One region of the Gordonia sp. SMJS1 genome, then DNA from elsewhere that is predicted to be linked to it. Evidence: predicted binding sites of a transcription regulator. Region 1 holds the regulator's gene; each other region holds the start of a gene.
The links. Region 1 encodes LexA, which represses DNA repair genes until DNA is damaged. Its sites were predicted from a motif close to CGAACANNTGTTCG; they were not measured.
Positions count from the first base shown of each region.

Region 2: QAD21_RS20095 (HNH endonuclease signature motif containing protein) is a predicted target of LexA. The motif match lies at 2,509-2,522, and genes of this name have one in related genera.
Region 3: QAD21_RS01985 (HNH endonuclease signature motif containing protein) is a predicted target of LexA. The motif match lies at 2,929-2,942, and genes of this name have one in related genera.

Region 1 is NZ_CP123381.1:2,330,216-2,334,827, forward strand. It holds gene QAD21_RS10660 (putative PEP-binding protein) at 1-1,707, shown strand, start outside; gene lexA (transcriptional repressor LexA) at 1,685-2,389, opposite strand; gene QAD21_RS10670 (LysM peptidoglycan-binding domain-containing protein) at 2,614-3,153, shown strand; gene nrdR (transcriptional regulator NrdR) at 3,253-3,753, shown strand; partial or broken gene hrpA (ATP-dependent RNA helicase HrpA) at 3,727-4,612, opposite strand, start outside.
Region 2 is NZ_CP123381.1:4,430,737-4,435,348, reverse strand. It holds gene QAD21_RS20100 (zinc-binding alcohol dehydrogenase family protein) at 1-831, shown strand, start outside; gene QAD21_RS20095 (HNH endonuclease signature motif containing protein) at 856-2,478, opposite strand; gene selB (selenocysteine-specific translation elongation factor) at 2,681-4,474, opposite strand; gene selA (L-seryl-tRNA(Sec) selenium transferase) at 4,485-4,612, opposite strand, start outside.
Region 3 is NZ_CP123381.1:445,316-449,927, reverse strand. It holds gene QAD21_RS02000 (class II aldolase/adducin family protein) at 95-754, shown strand; gene QAD21_RS01995 (carbohydrate kinase family protein) at 751-1,704, shown strand; gene QAD21_RS01990 (SDR family NAD(P)-dependent oxidoreductase) at 1,754-2,671, shown strand; gene QAD21_RS01985 (HNH endonuclease signature motif containing protein) at 2,957-4,612, shown strand, end outside.

The sequences.
Region 1 (4,612 bases):
GCGCAGATCCTGACGGGAACCCCGGTGGTCGGCGGGTTGGCCCACGGTCCCGCGCTGTGGCCGGGCGAGCGACCCGACCACTCGCCGGAGAAGCTCGGCGTCGGTGTGGAGATCGCCGAGGAACGGCGCGCCGACGAGGTCACGCGCTTCGCCACCGCGGCCGGCGCCGTCGCCGCGCGGCTGCGCACGCGCGCGTCGCAGAACACCGGGGTGACGGCCGAGGTGCTCGCCGCGACGGCGGGCCTGGCCGAGGACCGCGGCTGGATCGGTGCCGCGACCGCGCTCATCGGCAAGGGCGCCCCCGCCGAGGCCGCTGCCGTCGCGGCCACCGAACAGTTCGCGGCGGTGTTCACCAAGCTCGGCGGACTGATGGCCGAGCGGGTCACCGATCTCAACGACGTGCGCGACCGGGTCCTCGCCGAACTGCTCGGCCTACCCGAACCTGGTGTGCCCACTCCGGAGGTGCCGTCGGTCCTGCTCGCCGACGACCTCGCGCCCGCCGACACCGCGGGCCTCGACCCCACGAGCACCATCGCCCTCGTCACCCGCCTCGGCGGACCGACCAGCCACACCGCGATCATCGCGCGCCAGCTGGGGATCCCGTGCGTGGTGGCGGTGGCCGACCTGGACGAGATCGAGCCCGGCACAACCGTTCTCGTCGACGGCAGCACCGGGCGGATCGAGGTGGAGCCCGATGCGGAGGCGGCCCGGGCTCGCGTCGACGAGGATCGGCGGCATGCCGCACTCGTCGCCGGCTGGACCGGTCCGGGGCAGACCGCCGACGGGGTGGCCGTGGCGGTGCTCGCCAACGTCGCCGACGGATCGTCGGCACGCGCCGCGGCCGGGTACCCCGTCGAGGGCGTCGGGCTCTTCCGCACCGAACTCGCGTTCCTCGAGCGTGCCGACGAACCGTCGGTGGACGAGCAGGCCGCGATCTACCGGGAGGTGCTCGATGCGTTCGACGGGCAGAAGGTGGTCATCCGCACCCTCGACGCCGGGTCCGACAAACCGCTCCGGTTCGTGACCCATCCCGACGAATCGAACCCAGCGCTCGGCGTGCGGGGCGATCGGATCGCGCTGGCGCACCCCGAGATCCGCGCGCATCAGCTCGACGCGATCGCGCAGGCCGCGTCGGGGTCGGCCGTCGCGCCGTGGGTCATGGCGCCGATGATCGCCTCGCCGGCGGAGGCGCGCACCTTCGCCGCCGAGGTCCGCGGCCGTGGTCTGGTCGCCGGGGTGATGATCGAGGTGCCCGCGGCGGCGATCCTGGCCGAAGCCGTCCTCGCCGAGGTGGACTTCGTGTCCATCGGCACCAACGATCTGACCCAGTACACGATGGCGGCCGACCGGATGTCGGCCGATCTCGCCGGACTGACCGACCCGTGGCAACCGGCCGTGTTGAGCCTCATCGCGGGTGTCGCGGCAGCGGGTGCACGTCAGGGAAAGCCGGTCGGGGTGTGCGGCGAGGCCGCCGCCGATCCGAACCTCGCCTGCGTGCTCGTCGGTCTCGGGGTCACCTCGCTGTCCAGCGCGCCGGCTGCTGCGGCGGCCGTGGGGGCCCGGCTCGGCGAGGTGTCCGCACCGGACTGCCGGGCCGCCGCCGAGGCTGCCCTGTCCACCTCGGATCCCGCCGCGGCGCGCGAGGCGGCCGCGGCGGTGCTCGACGGTTCGGTCGGTGGAGAGGTCAGACTCGCCGCATCACGGTGACGACCTTGCCGAGGATGACGGCATCGTTGCCCGGGATCGGATCGAACAGTTCGTTGTGCGGCATGAGCCAGACGTTCGGGCCCTGACGCTTGAAGGTCTTCACGGTGGCCTCGCCGTCGATCATGGCCGCGACGATGTCGCCGTTGTCGGCGACGTTCTGCTGCCGGACCACGACCCAGTCGCCGTCGCAGATCGCGGCGTCGATCATCGACTCGCCGACGACGCGCAACAGGAAGAGCGATCCCTCGCCGACGAGCTCACGGGGCAGTGGGAAGACGTCCTCGACGGCCTCCTCGGCCAGGATCGGACCGCCGGCCGCGATACGGCCGAGAACCGGCACGAAGGTCGGCTCGGGAAGCTGGCCGGCCGTCGGGGTGTCCGGCGACGGGGTGTCACTCGGGGCGATGTTGACCGCACGGGGACGGTTCGCGTCGCGCTTGAGCAGCCCCTTGCGTTCCAGCGTCCGCAACTGATGGGCCACCGATGACGTCGAGGCCAGGCCGACCTCGTCGCCGATCTCCCGGATGCTCGGCGGATAACCGCGCTCGCGCACCGAGCGGCGGATCACCTCCAGGACCCCGGCCTGTCGCGGGGTGAGTGAGGCCTCGGCGGCGGCGGCGTCGAACGGGGCCTCGTCGTCGGCGCCCCGCGCTCGGCCGCGCCTATCGCCGGTGTCACTCATGTTCGGTTCCTCTCGTCTTCGGAACGTGCTGGTAGATGGCTTGCGCCGGGTCCGAGCCTAGCGGAGTGCGACCGGCACCTCAAACATTTGTTCGATGTGTCGCGAGACTTTGTCGGGACGTCGTGCTACAAATTCGAACATCAGTGCATCGAACATCTGATCGATGTTCGAACACCGACCACCACACCCGCACGATCCCAGACACCCGAACACCGGAGGGCACCATGCGCACCGCCACTCTCGTCGCTCCCGTCCGCACCGACCGTCCCGACGCCGTCCGGCCGCGCACCGACCGCGCCGATCGCGTCCGGACCCGCGCCCCGCTGTCCGACGGCGGCCGACCGGTCGACAACCGGCCGGCCGGCACCCGGCCGCGGGGGGCATCGCCGGTGACCCCGCGGGTGGGCGGTACCCACTGTGGCTCTCCGGTCGGGGTCCGGGGACGTGGCCCGGTCGGGCCCGACGCGGCGGTGTTCCGTCGCCGCCGCCGCACCGCGGTCGCGCTCCTCGCCGGTGTCGGGCTGGCGTTCGTCGTGTGGGTGTTCGGTGTCGTCGGCCAGAATTACTCGGACTCGCTGACACCGTCCGCCGTGAGTTCCGAGGTCGTCCATGTGCGCTCGGGGGACTCGCTCAGCTCGATCGCCGGCCGGGTGGCACCCGAGATGCCGCGCGAGGTCGTGATCGACGAGATCGTCGCGATGAACGATCTGGGGTCGAGCGCGCTGCAGGTGGGCCAGCCCCTGCTCACCCCCCGGTACCGCTGAGGCCGGGCGGTATCCTCGATGTCACAGGGGCCGGCCGACAAGCGGCGGGGCGCACGCTTCGGGTGCGTTCCAGCGTCCCGCGACCTGCGTGAGGACACGATGCGCTGCCCCTTCTGCAAGAACGACGACACCAAGGTCATCGACTCGCGTGTCGCAGATGAAGGGCAGGCCATCCGCCGCCGTCGCTCCTGTGTTGAGTGCGGTCGCCGGTTCTCGACCGTGGAGAGCGCCGTGCTCGCGGTGGTCAAACGCAACGGCGTGACCGAGCCGTTCAGCCGGGAGAAGGTCATGCGTGGCGTGCGGCGAGCCTGTCAGGGCCGCCACGTCGCCGAGGACGCGCTCGCGCAGCTCGCCCAGCAGGTCGAGGACACGGTGCGCGCCAGTGGATCGGCCGAGATCCCCAGCAACGAGGTCGGACTCGCCATCCTGGGCCCGCTCCGCGATCTCGACGAGGTGGCGTATCTGCGCTTCGCCTCGGTGTACCGGTCGTTCGACTCGGTGGAGGACTTCCAGCGCGAGATCGACGACCTGAAGGCGGCATCGGGATCCGGGAGCGCGCTCGCCGAACCCGTGTCAGCCGAGTCGGTCCAGAGCTCGTAGGACCCGTTTCTCCGACACCGGGAACGCGGTGCCGAGACGCTGGGCGAACAGCCCCACGCGCAACTCCTCGACGAGCCACTGCGCTTCGTCGTCGACCACCGCCCGCCGGTGCTCGGGTACCTGTTCGAGGCGTTGGGCCCACCGTTCGACGACGCGATCGACGGCGGCCACCCCGGCCTGGTCGCGTGCTGCGGACGCGGGTAGTGCCTCCAGACGTGCTTGCGCGCCGTCGAGATAGCGCGGCAGATTCTCCAGGTGGCGTCGCGCGGTAGCCGCCACGAATCCGTCGAACACGAGGTGGGCGACCTGTTCGGCGACGTCGTCGGCAGCCAGCGAACCGGCGTGCCGGTCGATCGCCGCCCGCAGCGGGGACATCCGTTCGAGGGCTGCGACGGCCAGCGAGAAGTAGTCCGGTGCGGCCGCGGCGACCCGTGGCCGGATCCGTTCGAGCAGCGCCGAGAAGGATTGTGGTGAGCGAACCGCGGCGAGCTCTGCGTCGTCGATGTCGGCGACCGTGTCCCGAATGGCCCGTCGGGTGCAGTCGGCGAGCAGTGCCTCGGTGGTCGAGTACGGGCTCTGGCTCAGGGCGAGTCGTTCGACCGGACTCAGCGAGCCGGCGATCCGCTTGTGCAGCGGAGGTATCGCGAGGTCGAGGAGGGCGACGATCCCGCGTCGCAGGAGGCGGTCCCGTGTCTCCGGGCTAGCCGCATCGACGACGACAACGCCGCGCGCGTGGCCCTTCGCGTCGGAGACCACGTCGATCGTCGGGTACCGGGTCAGCCGCTGCCCCGCGACATCGACCGTCGTCTGCTCGGCGAGCGAGCCGATCCCATCGGCGGTCCAGGTCTTATACAGGTTG
Region 2 (4,612 bases), 2.1 Mb from region 1:
CGTGACTCCGATCCGCCGCGTGTTCTGGGATTCGACGCGGCGGGGATTGTCGTCGGGATCGGCGACGAGGTGTCGAGGTTTGCCGTCGGGGACGAGGTCTACTACGCCGGTTCGATCGATCGGCCGGGAACGAATGCCGAGTTCCATCTTGTCGATGAGCGGATCGTCGGGCGCAAACCGTCGTCCCTCGACTTCGGCGCGGCTGCCGCACTGCCGTTGACCACGATCACTGCCTGGGAGTCGTTGTTCGAGAAGCTGCGGGTCAATTCCGCGGACTCGGGAACGATCGTCGTGGTGGCGGGTGCCGGGGGCGTCGGCTCGATGGTCATTCAGTTGTCCCGGACCCTGACTGATCTCACCGTGATCGCAACCGCGTCACGGCCTGAGTCGCAGGAATGGGCGCGAGGACTCGGTGCCCACCACGTCGTCGACCCGAGACGCCTGCGCGAGGACGTGCGGGCATACGCTCCGCGCGGTGTGGACTACATCTTCTCGCCCCACTCGGACGGAAATGTCGAGTCCTATGCCGACATCATGGGTGTACACGGTCAGGTCGTCGCCATTGACGAGCCCGAAGGTCTCGATACCCTCCCGCTGAAGCAGAAGAGCCAGAGTTGGCATTGGGAGTTGATGTTCTCCAAGCCGTTGTTCGCACCGGAAGACGACTCACAACACGAGATCCTCGGCCGGGTCGCCGAACTCGTCGACGCCGGCAAGATTCGCAGCACTGTCAACCGTGAACTGGCTGGTTTCACGATCGAGAATCTTCGTACAGCGCACCGAGTCTCCGAATCCGGAGGGGCGATCGGCAAGGTGGTCCTCACGCGCTGACCACCGCGGATGAGCCGGCGAACTTCACGAGGTGGCGAGTAACTCCATGAGGTGTGCTTCGACGAGGGAGGGCCGGGGCGTGCGTGGTCCGGGTCGGGGTGGTCGGACGTCGATGACGTGGCTGGTTTTCAGCCATGAGCGGCGCGCGTCATGTGGGCGTGGCTCGTCGCCGGACGTGGTGCGTCCGTGGATCTCTCGCCGCACCTGTGCCAGGTGGGCCTGCAACCGCTTGGGTATGTCGGGTCGGCGGTTGATGTATTCGGGGTTGGGCGGTGCGCCGGGTTCGACGTTGAGTCGCCAGGCGCAGCGGCCTTCGTCTGGCCCGGACCGGACGATCCGGGTGGTGTACTGGCCGGGTTGGTCGCCGACCATGCGGTTGTGGCGGGGACAGGCCGGTGCGAGGTCATCGATGTCGGTGAGTCCGCCCTTGGCCCAGTCTCGTTCGGCGTGATGAAGCTCGACCTGGGTGGCGGGCTGATCGCACCCGGGAGCCGAGCACACCTCGCCGTCGGGTCGGGCGAAGGAGACCAGGCGTTGTTCGCGGGTGGCGAGGCGTTTGCCCCGTCCGAAGTGCAGGGGGACGGTGGTGGCGTCTTTGAAGATCGCGAGCCAGGGTTGCATGTCGGCGGCCATCGCGATCAAGTCCCGGATGGGCAGCAGGGTTCCGGTGGCGGTGGTGGCGAGTCCGGCTTCGCGGGTCAGGTCGGAGAGGTCGGCTTTGATGATCAGTTGCACGGGCAGGCCTCGGTGCGAGGTTCCCAGTGTTCCGTCGGCGAAGCCTGCGGCCAGTGCGGCGTCGAGGGCGTCGTGATTGGTCTGGGCGAGAGTGCGGCCGTCGCGGTCGGCTGCCGAGGCCAGGGCGTCGGGGTCGGCGGTGCCGGCCGGTCCGCGAGGCGACTGCGGGTCGTCGGGGTTGTTGAGTCCGGGTTTGCCCCAGACGGCGAACATCATCGTCAGCCGGGCGACGAGTTCGGGTGTCAGGGTGCCCGATATCTTGGCGGTGCCGTCGGCGCGTTGCCGACCGATCCACAGGCCGCGGCGTCGTTTCTGGTCGGTGTCGTCGGCCAGGGTGCCGTCGGGGTCGAGATGGGCGAGCAGCCGCGCGCCGAGCCGGGTGATCTCGGCAGGCGTGTGGGCTTCGGCGATTTCGGCCATCTGTCGTTCAGCGGCGACCTTGATGTCGTGGTCGATGGTGCCCGGGATGCGGTCGAGGACGTCCAATGCGGCCTGGACGTGCGCGGTGCCGACCGTGCCTTGTGCGAACGCTTCGGCGAGACAGGGGTATTCGGGTGGGAGGACCTCGCCGCCGAGGCTGGTCCGGTGGGCGGTGGCGTCCATATGCTTACGGCGGCGCATCGGGTTCGACACTCGTAGCCGGTGGGTCATGAACTGCATCAGGGTGCGGCAGCCGGCCTTGCGTGGCAGGTCGCGGGCGACGGCCTGATCGATCTGCCGGTCCCCGGCGACGGTCAGACGAGCGATGGCGCGTTCGGTCTCCGCGGCCACCTCAGCGAGTTCGGCATCGGTACACGGCGACAGATCCACGGTCTGCAATTTGTCGAGGGTGCGGTGGAGATCGGCCACCAACTCAACGGCACGCGGTTGCGGCGCTGTCGAGTCGCCACCGACGTGTGCGGTGCTGGGCATGACGGTCACCTCCTCCGAGAACCGTTGCTGCGAATGTAGGTTCGAGTGTACACCAATCCAGACGTGCGGCAAGGCCAAACATACTGCTGTGCAATGCTATTCGTTGATGTCGACTTGTCGGTGTCGTGTGGTAGGGGCCTCGGACGGAAGCTCTTCCCGCGATTCACACGGCGACCTGTACGACAGGACCACCGCCCGTTGCTCAGCGCACGACCTCCCGGTGCCCGGCGTCAAGACGGCGGGTCCAACCGCGGGCGTCGAGGTACTCCAGTAGCGGAATGACCACGCGCCGAGTGGTTCCGAGCGCCTGACGAGCGGCGCTGGTGGTGAACGGCTGATCGAGCGAGGCGAGGATGCGCATCGCCAGGGCGGGGGCGGTCGGCAACAGCACGACACCGTCGCGCAAACGGAGAATTCGGCCCGTGCGCTCGGCGGCGGCGAGTTCTCGGGCGCCCAAGCCGAGTGCGGTGAGGTCATCGGCCTCGGGTGCACGGAACGGGTGGTCGGCGAGCCGGCGCTCCAGTGCGCTGACCGCGTCGTCGGCATCACCCAGGGAGGGCTTGTGACCCGGGATTGCCAGGTGCCCGTCGGACGATGACAGCCCGGCTTCCGAGATGACGGTCGCCAGCAGCGTCGTGTCCGGGAGCCCGAGCAGCGCGGGTGCGCCGGCCGCAGAGAGCCCGGCCGACAACGGGTCCCGTTGATGTAGTTCGCGGACGGCGGCGTGAAGCCGTTCCGCCCAGGCGGTGAGGGAGGTTTCGGCGACCCACCACTCGCCGATCACTCGTACGCCGTGGGGAGCGGGCTCGGCGTCGTCGACCAGGCCGAGTCGCGTCAGATCGGTGACGCGCATCGCGCCACGCCGATGCACTTCTTCGGCGGCCCCGGCGCCGTCGGACATGGCCGCCAGCGAGGCAGCGCGCCGTGTTGCGTCGCCGCGCCGGGTCAGCGCCGGGGGATCGGGGTGCAGCACGACGCCACCGCCAACAATCCGTTGGCCGGGATCCCGGAGCACCACCCGATCGCCCCGCGACATCGGCACGGCACGGGCGAGGGTCACACGCGCGTGGTCGCCGTCGAAGGGGCGCAACCGAACCGGTAGCGCCGCTGTGCCGATGTGTGCGACGAGGTGTTCCGGTGCCTCCTCGAAGGACATGCCGCTCACGCGCCGGACATCGGCGACTGCGGAGGTGTGCCAGGCTCCGGGCGTCACGAGTGCGTCGCCGCGCGAGACGTCGTCGACGCCGACGCCGCGCAGATTGATCGCGACTCGGCTGACCGGGCCGGCGCTGGTGAGAGTTGCACCCTCGCTCTGCAATCCACGGACATCGAGTCGCCGGCGGCCGTCAACCGTGAGCAGGTCCAGGGTGTCGCCGACCGAGATGGTCCCGGCGGATAGGGTGCCGGTGACGACGGTGCCGGCGCCGGTGCGGGTGAAGACCCGGTCGATCCAGAACCGGACACGCCCCGAGGTCGACGGCGGTGATGTCCCGGCCAAGACGGCGTCGAGCCGTGTGCGCAGTTCGTCGATTCCGACGCGATCGGGCGCCGACACCACGACCGCCGGCGCATCGGAAAGGCCGGTGCGGCTGAGGCGATCACGCGACAGATCGATCACTTCACGAACGCGGTCGGGCGAGGCCCGGTCGGCTCGGGTGATGACCAGCAGCCCGTACTCGATGCCGAGGGCGGCGACGGCATCACGGTGGTCGTCGGACTGGGCGCTCCATCCCTCGTCCGCGGCGACGACGAACAGGACGACGGGCGCCGGGCCCAGGCCGGCCAGCATGTTCGGGATGAACCGCTCGTGGCCGGGGACGTCGACGAAGGCCACGTCGGCACCGGAAGGCAGTGTGGTCCAGGCGAAACCGAGGTCGATCGTCAGCCCGCGGCGTCGTTCCTCCTCCCATCGGTCCGGCTCGATCCCGGTCAGAGCACGCACCAGTGTGGACTTCCCGTGGTCCACGTGTCCGGCGGTGGCCACCACGTACTTCACGAGCGCGACTTCACGACGCGCCCAGAGCCTGTCGGATCGCGGCGAGTACCCGCACGTCGTCGGCTTCGGGAACGCAGCGCAGGTCCACCAGACACGCGTCGTCGTGAACGCGGGGTAGGACGGCCGGATCGCCGACGC
Region 3 (4,612 bases), 1.9 Mb from region 1:
CCGGTATGTGGTCCCAACGTACCGAATGCGCTCCGAGTTCCGCGACATGCCCGGCGATCCTTCTCCGCGGAGTGCGGACCGACGCATTCGGCCGATGAGCGACCCGTCGATACGCGACGAGGTCGCCGCAGCCGCTCGACGGCTGGCGGCCGAAGGTCTGCTGATCGGCACCTCCGGCAACGTGTCGGCGCGTGCGGGCGATCACGTCGCGATCACCGGAACCGGGGTCGTGCTCGCGAACTGTGCCGCGACCGACGTGACGGTGGTGTCCCTTGCCGGCGACGTCGTCGACGGGCCGATCGCGCCGTCGTCCGAGCTGGACCTGCACCTCCGCGTCTACGAGGAAACCGGCACACAGGCGATCGTCCACACCCACGCACCCTTCGGGACCGCGGTCGCCTGCGTCAGCGGACTGACCTCGTTACCGGTGCTTCACTACCAACAACTCGGCCTCGGCGGTGCCATCCCGGTCGCGCCGTACGCCACGTTCGGGAGCCCGGAGCTCGCCGGGATCGTCGCCGACGCGCTGGTCGACACCCAGGTCGCGCTGATGGCGAACCACGGTTCGGTGGCACGCGGCTCCAGCCTGGCCCACGCGGTGGAGAACGCCCTGCTGCTGGAGTGGCTCGCGACCCTCTTTCACCGGACCAGCAGCATGGGCCGGCCTCGCGAACTCACCGAGGACCAACAGCAGTCCACTGTCGCCCAGGCGATCCGGCTGGACTACGGGACACCCAAGGAGAACCGGACGTGACACCCTCACCGCGGCTCGAACCGCCGACGATCGCAACCGTGGGCGTCCATGTGCTGGACATCCACGTCGTCGGGATCGAGTCCATCCCGGCGGGGTCCGACGGCGCGCTCGTCCAGTCCATCGGTTTCTCCGCCGCCGGCACCGCGGGCGGAACCGCGCTCGTCCTCAGTCGGCTGGGCGCCACGGTCCGGACCCACGGAGCGATCGGCGACGACACGATCGGGCGTTCGCTGACCGCACTGCTGGACGCCGAAGGCGTCGACACCGGCGGCCTGGTTCCGAAGCCCGGGGTCCAGACGTCGTCATCGGTCATACCCGTGCAACCCAACGGGGACCGTCCCGCGTGGCACTGCATCGGGGCGAATGCGCAGTTCACGCTCGACGACCTGGGTGCAGACGCGCTGACCGGGCTCGACCACCTGCACCTCGGCGGCCCGGAGTTCCTCGGCGGCGCGGTCGCCGCCGTGCTCCTCGGCCGGGCGCGCGACCGCGGGATCACGACGTCGGCCGATCTGCTGTCGGGTGGCGACCCCGGCCTTCTCGAGTGGATCGCCGACGCACTTCCCCACCTCGACTACCTGCTGCCCAACGACGAGCAGACCCGGGGACTGACCGGAACCGACGACCTCACCGACGGCGCACGGGCGCTCCTGGACCGCGGTGTCGGTTGCGTGGCGCTCACCCGCGGCGCCGACGGCGCGCTGGTCGTGACCGGCGACGATGTGGTCACGGTGCCGGCGTTCGAGGTGGACGTCGTGGACACCACTGGTTGCGGCGACTCGTTCTCCGCCGGGTTCTTGACCGGCCGCCTGCGCGGGCTCGGTCTCGCCGACTCCGCCGAACTCGGTTGCGCGGTGGCCGCGCACGTCGCCCAGGGCATCGGGACCGGGGCGAACTCGTACGATCTCGCCGCGATCGAGTCCTTCCGGCAGTCCCGCGCCGCGGGCTGAGCGCGCCTCCTCTCGGTTTGGTGAACCCCGCCTCGGGTAGGCGATCACCATGACAGACAACAAGGAAATCAACGGCTCCACCGTCGTGATCGCCGGCGCGTCGAGCGGATTCGGACGCGGCGCCGCGGTGCGACTCGGAGAACTCGGCGCGAACGTCGTCGTCGCGGCGCGTCGAACCGCGGTCCTCGACGAGGTCGTCGCAGAGATCACCGGCAAGGGCGGGTCGGCGCTGGCGGTGCCCACCGATGTCAGCGATCCGCGTGCCGTCGCCCATCTCGCGTCCGCCGCGCTCGAACGGTTCGGGTCGATCGACGTGTGGGTGAACAACGTCGGCGTCGGCGCGGTCGGATACTTCTGGGACATCCCGATCGAGGACCACGCTCGCCTCGTCGACGTGAACCTGAAGGGCCTGATCTACGGCGCACATGCGGCGCTGCGCGTCTTCCGGTCGCAGGGTCGCGGCACACTCATCAACGTGGGCTCGGTCGACAGCGAGGTACCCATCGCACTCCAGAACACCTACGCCGCAACGAAGGCGGCGGTTCGGAGCCTCGGGCACTCGATCAGCGAAGAGCTGCGCATGGCCGGCGACGACGCCATCAAGGTCGGCACCATCATGCCGTGGGCCGTGGACACCCCATGGTGGGTCCACGCCGCCAACTACACCGGACACGAACCGCGGATGTCCGCGATGGACGATCCGCAGATCGTGGTCGACGCGATCGTGGCAGCCTGCACCGACCCGAAGCTGGACCAACCGGTCGGCTACAAGGCCAAGGCCGCCAACGCTTCTCACCATCTCATGCCCGGGATCACCGAGCGGTCCTCCGCGGCGACGGCGAAGTCCGAGACCGAGAAGGGGACACCGGTCGAGCCGCACGCGGGTGCGATCCACGACCCCAACCCGGACAGCACCGGGGTCGCCGGCGGCATCCGCGAACGGATGGTTGCCGAGGACTCGCGCTGACGCCCGTCCGCCGTCGCTCGTTGTGGTGCGCCGCCCTCTGTTGGTCGAGCACCGCCGCAGTGTCCCGCTGGTCGAGCCGCGTCGAAGTGCCCCGCTGGTCGAGCAGCGCCGCAGTGTCCCGCTGGTCGAGCAGCGTCGACCGAGCGAAGCGAGGACGCCGCGTCCGTCGAGGCCACCGAGGCGACGCGTAACTCCTGTCGGTGCGGCGTGATTCGATTGCCAGACCACCCCGAGAAATCCAGAGACCACCCTTGACTCGCACGTATGTTCGAGTATCGTGGAGGTATGTCATCGGGGGCGGGGGCCGGATTCACATCGGTGGACCCATCGCAGGAGTCGGTCGAGCCGCGCTTTCGTCCCGACCACGAACTCTCCGCTTCTGAACTCGTCGAGGTCCTGAATCACTGCGCGGGCTTGGCAGCAGCGTCCGCGCATCGAATGATGGTCGTTGCCAGCCTCATTCACGACGAACGCGAGATGGATTACGCGCAGCGCCGCGCCGAGACGCACAACGGCGAACTCGACTCCATCGAAGCCTTCGAGCACCTGTCCGCGCGAGTGGCCGCGGGCGAGAACCCCTACGAGCAGTTCGGGCCGAACGGGCTCGAGCAGGCCATCGCCGAAGTCGGTGCCACCCTCACGGTGACGCCGGCCGAGGCGAAAGATCTCATCGAGGCCGGCGACGCACTGCGCTACCGACTCTCCTTTACCGGACACGCACTCGCGTGTGGTCGAATCGACAAGCGCCGCTTCCTCATCGCGCTCAAGCGCACCGATCTCATCACCGACGACGAAGAGATGCAGACCGTGGACGCCCATCTGGCCGAGGCGATCTTCGCCCGCGCACCGATGTCGACGGCGCGGTTCACCGCCATGGTCGATTCCATCGTCGCCAAGTGGGCGCCCGACGCGGTCCGTCGACGCAAGGAACGCGTCAAGGGTGATCGCAAGGTGACGGTGAGCCCCGATCGCTTCACACCCGGGCAGTCCCGGATCTCCGGCACGCTGCCCAATGCTGATGCCGCCGAGTTCGACGCCCGCCTGACGGCGATGGCCACCGCGGTCCACGCCGGTGACCCTCGAAAGTTGGCCAACCGCCGAGTCGACGCTCTGAAAGCGCTCGCCCGGGGTGAAGCCGCCATCACCTGCCTCTGCGACGACTGTGTCATCACCGCAACCGAACCCGACACAGCACCAGACCTCGACGCAGCGACAGTGGATACCGCCGAGCCGCCTACATCAGCTGCTGAGATGGTGGATGCGGACAACGACGTCGACCCGTCAGCCGACGTCGTTGTCGATGACCCGGCCGCGCCGGCCGCCTCGGCGTCGGACTCACCCGCGCCGCGCGCGACTTTCCACATCGTGGTGAACCTGTCGACCCTGATCGGCCTCGACGACGACCCCGCCTTCCTCGACCGCCACGGCATCATCGACGCCGACACCGCCCGAACACTCCTCGCCGAAGCCCGCCGCACCTACATCCATCCCGCACCCGACGCACCCGACGGTTCACCGCCTCCCGACGCGGACAGTTCGACAACGCGATACACCCCCTCGAAGAAGCTGCAGGCGCTGGTGCGCGCCGGCGAACTGTGCTGCACCTTCCCCGGCTGCAACGCCCCGGTCTGGCAGATCGATCTCGACCACACCGAACCCTTCGACCACGCCGACCCGCGTCGCGGTGGCCCGACCGATGCGCGCAACCTCAAACCGCTGTGCCGGTTCCATCACCGCATCAAGACCTTCACCAGCTGGCAGGACCACCAAGACGAACTCCAGACCGCCTGGTTCACCACACCCACCGGGCACATGTTCGTCGGCAACGCCTTCAGCGGACGCGACCTGTTCAACAAGCTCTTCCCCAGACGGTCACCCGATCACCCCGCCCGAGACAGACTCAACACCCAGCGCGACAACGACTTCCGACGCCACCAACGC